Linked DNA regions of Aquabacterium sp. OR-4. The protein of the gene in region 2 interacts with the protein of the main gene of each other region in a pairwise test. Links are inferred from orthologs where the notes say so. Each region holds a gene or a part of one and is shown on either strand. Other genes may lie near its edges. The genes, in order: ftsH and hflC.

Region 1 (3,249 bases), on a different replicon or contig from region 2:
CAGCAGGCCCAGCGTGCTCTTGCGGCTCCAGCCCAGCAGCAGTGGCGCGCCCAGCGTCAGCAATTCGGCCTGACGCTGCAGCAGGGCCCAATTGTCGTCGGGCGCCTTGGCGAATCCGATGCCGGGATCCACTGCAATGCGGTCCAGGGCCAGGCCTGCGGCGTGAACCTGTTCACGGCGATGCGCCAACCAGGCCCGCACCTCGGCCACCACATCGGCGTAGCCGGACAGCGCCTGCATGGTGTCGGGCCCGCCGCGCATGTGCATCAAGCACACACCCACATTGGCATGCGCGGCCACCGCGGCCAGGGCGCCTTCGCGTTGCAGCGCACGCACATCGTTGACGATGTCCACGCCGAGATCGAGCGCAGCGCGCATCACCAGCGGCGAGCTGGTGTCCACCGACACCGGCACGCCCAGCGTCAAGGCGCCGCGCAGCACCGGCAGCACGCGGGCCAGTTCGTCCTCGGCCGTCGGGCTGCTCGAGCCCGGGCGGGTCGATTCACCGCCGATGTCCAGGATGTCGGCACCTTCGCCGAGCAGACGTTCGCAATGGCTCAACGCGGCCGACACTTCGTGGTGCCGCCCGCCATCGGAGAACGAATCCGGCGTGACGTTGACGATGCCCATCACCTGCGGGCGCGCCAGATCGATGCGAAAGCGGCGCGTCTGCCAGAACAGCGGCGGCGGTGCGGAGGCGGATTCAGGCATGGCGCGTGAAAACGGGGCCCGCGGGCCCCGTGTGATCAACCCAGCGCATCAGCCGCCGGGCCATGGTTCAAGAAGACGAGCTTGGTGGCCGATCAGGCGGCCGCTGCCGGCGCCCCATCGGTGCTCACCGGGCCGCTGCCACTGGCGCCGCCGCCGGTGTTGCGCTGGGTGGGCGTCCAATCCTTCGGCGGCCGCGGCGGCCTGCCGTTCATGATGTCGTCGATCTGCTCGCCATCGATGGTTTCCCATTCGAGCAGGGCCTTGGCCATGACGTGCATCTTGTCCTGGTTGTCTTCGATCAGCTTGCGCGCGGTGGCGTACTGCTCGTCGATGATGCGTCGCACTTCCTTGTCCACCTTCTGCATGGTGGCCTCGGACATGTGCACCTGCTTGGTCACCGAGCGGCCCAGGAACACCTCGCCCTCGTTCTCGGCGTAGACCATCGGGCCCAGCTCATCGGTCATGCCGTAGCGCGTGACCATGTCGCGGGCAATGGCCGTGGCGCGCTCGAAGTCGTTGCTGGCGCCGGTGGTCATCTGGTTCATGAACACTTCTTCGGCGATGCGGCCGCCAAACAGCACCGAAATGGTGGAGAGCATGCGCTCCTTGTCCATGCTGTAGCGATCACCTTCGGGCAACTGCATCGTGACGCCCAGCGCACGGCCGCGCGGGATCACGGTGACCTTGTGCACCGGGTCGGTCTTGGGGCTCAGGCGCGCCACCAGCGCATGGCCAGCCTCGTGGTAGGCCGTGTTCTTGCGTTCTTCTTCGGGCATGACCATGGACTTGCGCTCGGGGCCCATCATGATCTTGTCCTTGGCCTTCTCGAAGTCGACCATCTCCACCACGCGCGCACTGCGGCGGGCGGCGAACAAGGCCGATTCGTTGACCAGGTTGGCCAGATCGGCACCCGAGAAGCCCGGCGTGCCACGCGCCAGGATGTCGGCCCGCACGTCCTGGCCGATCGGCACCTTGCGCATGTGCACGGTGAGGATCTGCTCGCGGCCGCGCACGTCGGGCAGCGTCACATACACCTGCCGGTCGAAACGGCCGGGGCGCAGCAGCGCCGGGTCGAGGATGTCGGGCCGGTTGGTGGCCGCCATCACGATGACGCCGAGATTGGTCTCGAAGCCGTCCATCTCGACCAGCATCTGGTTCAGCGTCTGCTCGCGCTCGTCGTTGCCGCCGCCCAGGCCGGCGCCACGATGGCGGCCCACGGCGTCGATTTCGTCGACGAAGATGATGCAGGGCGCGCTCTTCTTGGCCTGCTCGAACATGTCGCGCACACGGGCCGCGCCCACGCCGACGAACATCTCGACGAAGTCGGAGCCCGAGATGCTGAAGAACGGCACCTTGGCCTCGCCGGCGATGGCCTTGGCCAGCAGCGTCTTGCCGGTGCCCGGAGGGCCGACCAGCAACACGCCGCGCGGGATGCGGCCACCCAGCTTCTGGAACTTCTGCGGGTCTTTCAGGAAGTCGACCAGCTCCTTGACCTCTTCCTTGGCCTCGTCGCAACCGGCGACATCGGCGAAGGTGGTCGAGTTGTTGGCCTCATCGAGCATGCGCGCCTTGCTCTTGCCGAAGCTGAAGGCGCCGCCCTTGCCGCCACCCTGCATCTGGCGCATGAAGTACACCCACACGCCGATCAGCAGCAGCATCGGACCCCAGCTGATCAGCAGGCTGACCAGCAGCGAGGGCTCTTCGCGCGGCTTGACGTCGAACTTGACGCCGTTGTTGATCAGGTCGCCGACCAGACCGCGGTCGAGGTAGGTGGCGGTGGAGCGGATGCGCTTGTCGTCGTTGGTGACGGCCAGGATCTCGGTGCCGCCATTGCCCTCTTGCAGCGTGACCTGCTTGACGCGCTTGGCGCGCACCTCGTCCAGAAACTCGGAGTACCCGATCTGGCCCCCTGCCGACACCCCGCGGTCGAACTGTTTGAACACAGTGAACAGCACAAGTGCGATCACCAGCCAGACAGCGACCTTCGAGAACCACTGATTGTTCACCACGGCTCCTTCAGCCAAAACAAGACTGCGCAGGTGGTGCAGGCGACACCATGGCACGCCTGCTCCCGCGAGATACAACGCAGTTCCACGGCAGATGGGGATGATTCTAGTCGAGTCAAGCCCCCGGCTCCGGGCGCCAAAACCGGCGTGAGCCGGGGGAAATCGGCCCGTCTTCGACGCAACGCAAAGCTGCGCACCGGACGCACCGCCTGTCAGCAGTCCTTCAGACCGATGCCGACCAGAAAGGTTTCGGCCGATTTGTCGCGCGAGGCCTTGGGCTTGATCGGCTTGACCACGCGAAACTGGCGCTTGAACATTTCAACCAGCTGGCTGTAGCCGGCGCCATGAAACACCTTGGCCACCAGCACGCCATCGCGCTTGAGGTGGGATTGGGAGAACTCGAGCGCCAGCTCGACCAGGTGCTCGATGCGCGCCGAATCCGACGATGCAATGCCCGACAGGTTGGGCGCCATGTCCGACAGCACCACGTCCACCGGCCGGCCGGCCACGGCGGCATGCAGCTGCTCCAGCA
Region 2 (3,275 bases):
GGCGGCACCGGCGCGCAGGCCACCAGCACCTTCAGGTCGGCGGAGAAACCCACCGCCGGCCGGTTGCGGCCGAACACCGCGCCCACCTCGTCGTAGCGGCCACCGCGCAGCAGTGCATCGGCCGCACCGGGCGCATAGACCGCAAAGCGGGTGCCCGAGTAGTAGCTGTAGCCACCCATGTCGGACAGGTCGAAACCCACCCGCACATCGGGATGCACGCGCGCCAGATGGCTGGCCAGCCAGGCCAGATCGTCCAGCGCCGCATGGATCATCGGCCGCGCCGGCAGGCGCTCGCGCGCCGCAGCCAGCGTGGCCCCATCACCGTAGAGCAGCGGCAGCGCCAGCAGGCCGCTGCGGGCCTCGGCCGGAAAACCGGCCGCCAACGCCTCGAGGCGGGCGCTGTTCTTGGCGGCCAGCGCGGCGATCACCTCGCCCAGCGCCGCGGCATCCAGCGCCACGCCATCCAGCACGCCACGCACCAGGCGGGCATCGGCCAGGTCGATCACCAGATCACCCAGGCCGGCGGCGCGCAGACCGTCCAGCGCAAGATCCATCACCTCGAGATCGGCCTCGAGCCCGGCGTGGCCGTAGATCTCGGCGCCAAACTGCAGCGGCTCGCGCGTGGCCAGCGGCCCCTGTGGCCGCGTGTGCAGCACCGGGCCGCAGTAGGCCAGCCGGGTGACGCCGGCGCGGTTGAGCAGGTGTGCGTCGATGCGCGCCACCTGCGGCGTGCTGTCGGCGCGCACACCGAGGGTGCGGCCGCTCAATTGATCGACCAGCTTGAAGGTGCGCAGATCCAGCTCATGCCCGGTGCCGCTGAGCAGCGAATCCAGGTGCTCGAGCAGCGGCGGCATGACCAGCTCGAAGCCGTAGCCACGCGCCATGTCCAGCAGGCCACGACGCAGTTCTTCGAGGCGCCGCGCCTGCGCAGGCAGCACGTCGGCAATGTGCTCGGGCAGCAGCCAAGCAGAAGACATTTGAAAACCCGGGGGGGTTGAAAACGGCATTGTACCGGCGCGGCATGCCGGCACGGTGGCCTGCGACACGCATCAAAGGCCGCCGGCCGGCGCACCGCCGGCCCGTGCGGCTCAATGCCAGAGGCTCAGCAGCAGCAGGCCCAGCAGCATGCTGGCCAGGCCGATGAAGCGCAGCTGACCGTCACTGAGGGCCAGCGCGCGGGCGAACACCTCGCGCCAACGGCGCGGGCTCAGAAAGGGCAGCAGGCCTTCGATCACCAGCATCAGCGCCAGTGCGCCGAGCAGCAGATCCGCCATCGTGGCCGCCCGCTGAACCGTGTCAGTTCTTGCCGCGGGCCGGGGCTGCCGGGGCCGCAGCGCTGCCGCTGCCCTGCATGGCCTTGAAGAAGTCGGCCGAGGGGTCGACCACCATCACGTCCGACTTGTTGCGGAAGCTGGCGCGGTAGGCCTCGAGGCTGCGGTAGAACTTGGCAAAGGACGGATCGCGGCCAAAGGCGTCGGCATACATCGCGCTGGCCTTGGCATCGCCCTCACCCTTGATCTTCTGGGCGTCGCGGTAGGCCTCGGCAATGATCACTTCGCGCTGCTTCTCGGCCTCGGCGCGGATCTTGTCGGCTTCTGCCTGGCCCTGCGAACGCAACTCGTTGGCCACCTGCTTGCGCTCGGATTCCATGCGCTTGTAGACGGCATCGGTGATGTCGGCCACAAAGTCCACGCGCTTGATGCGCACATCGACGATCTCGATGCCGAAGGCCTTGGCCTCGTCCTCGAGCCGCTTGCGCACGTCCTGCATCACCTTGTCGCGCTCGGCGGCGAGCACGCCACGCACGGTGCGGCGGGTGATCTCCTCGTTGAACGCGGCCTGCACCACCGGGCTCAACCGGCCTTCGAGGTTGCGGATGTCGACGCCATTGTTGCGGATGAACTGGCGCGGCTCGGAGATGCGCCACTTCACCAGCCAGTCGATCACCAGGCTCTTCTTCTCGGCGGTGAAGATCGGCCGGGTCTCGGGGCTGTCCAGCGTCTGGATGCGCTTGTCGAGAAACACGACGTTCTGGAACGGCGGCGGCAGCTTGACCTTGAGGCCCGGCTCGCTGATGACTTCCTTGATCTCACCCAGCGCGTACACCACCGCCAGCTGGCGCTGGTCGACGACGAAGAGCGTGGAAGCCAGCAGCATCACCACCAGCAGGGCCGAAGCCACGTAGAGTCCGATTCGATTCATGGTCTGAGTCGTCCAGCGCGTGGTTCAGCGGCCGTCGCGGTCGCGGCTGCGGCTGCCGTCGCGCGAACGCGAGTCGGCGGCGGCGGCGCCCGAGGCCGAACCCGCGTCATTGTTCTGCGCCGCGGCCGGCACCGACTGCGGCACCACCTGCACCGTGCCGGTGGGCGCCGAGGCGCCGGAGGGCTGCAGCAGCTTGTCGAGCGGCAGGTACAGCAGGTTCGAGCCGCTGCGGCTGTCGACCATGACCTTGGTGACGCTGCTGTAGACCTGCTGCATGGTGTCGACGTACAGCCGGTCGCGGGTCACGGCAGGCGCCTTCTGGTACTCGGTGAGCACGGCGCGGAAGCGTTGCGCATCACCCTCGGCCTGCGCCACCACGCGCTGCGCGTAGCCTTCGGATTCTTCCTTCAGGCGCGCCGCCGTGCCGCGGGCCTTGGGCACCACGTCGCTGGCATAGGCCTGGCCTTCGTTCTTGTAGCGGTCGCGGTCGGCGCCGGCCTTCACCGCGTCGTTGAACGCCGCCTGCACCTGCTCGGGCACCTGCACGTTCTGCACGTTCACCGCCACGATCAGGATGCCCGCGCCCAGGCGGTCGACCTGGTTCTGGATCGACTTGGCCAGGTCGGTGGCGATGGCGTCGCGCTGCTCGTAGAGCACCGAGTCGACCTTGCTCTTGCCGACGATCTCGCGCACGGCCGATTCGCTGGCCTGCTCGACGGCCAGATCGGGGTCGCGGTTGTTGAACAGGTAGCCCTTGGCATCCTTCAGCCGGAACTGCACGGTGAAGCGGATGTCGACGATGTTCTCGTCCATCGTCAGCATCGACGAGTCACGCAGGCCGGTGGTCTGGGCCACGCTGTTGCGGCCCACTTCCACCGAGCGCAGCTGCGTCACGCCCACCGTCTCGTGGGCCTGGAACGGAAACGGAAAGCGCCAGTGGAAACCGGCATCCACCGTCTGCGCATAGCGCCCGAAGGTGGTGATGATGGCCTGCTGGCCTTCCTGCACGATGAAGAAGCCGCTGCCGGCCCACACCACGGCCACCACCAGCGCGATCAGGCCCACGCCGATGC

What was found.
Region 1: the proteins of hflC (region 2) and ftsH interact in binary tests that used the Escherichia coli proteins (3 or more experiments, as listed by UniProt). The link is inferred for Aquabacterium sp. OR-4 from one-to-one orthologs.

Annotation. Positions count from the first base shown.
Region 1 is NZ_JAOCQD020000002.1:833,953-837,201, forward strand. Bases 261-3,196 are described here. They hold ftsH (ATP-dependent zinc metalloprotease FtsH), read right to left. Parts: upstream 2,718-3,196; coding sequence 804-2,717; downstream 261-803. Other genes in these bases: folP (dihydropteroate synthase), read right to left, coding at 261-681; N4G63_RS15995 (RlmE family RNA methyltransferase), read right to left, coding at 2,930-3,196. Outside these bases: more of folP, read right to left, coding at 1-260; more of N4G63_RS15995, read right to left, coding at 3,197-3,249. UniProt on the Escherichia coli protein: Acts as a processive, ATP-dependent zinc metallopeptidase for both cytoplasmic and membrane proteins. Plays a role in the quality control of integral membrane proteins.
Region 2 is NZ_JAOCQD020000001.1:2,247,038-2,250,312, forward strand. What follows is about bases 250-3,211. They hold hflC (protease modulator HflC), read right to left. Parts: upstream 2,203-3,211; coding sequence 1,297-2,202; downstream 250-1,296. Other genes in these bases: N4G63_RS09760 (ATP phosphoribosyltransferase regulatory subunit), read right to left, coding at 250-977; N4G63_RS09765 (DUF2065 domain-containing protein), read right to left, coding at 1,089-1,274; hflK (FtsH protease activity modulator HflK), read right to left, coding at 2,227-3,211. Also shown: more of N4G63_RS09760, read right to left, coding at 1-249; more of hflK, read right to left, coding at 3,212-3,275.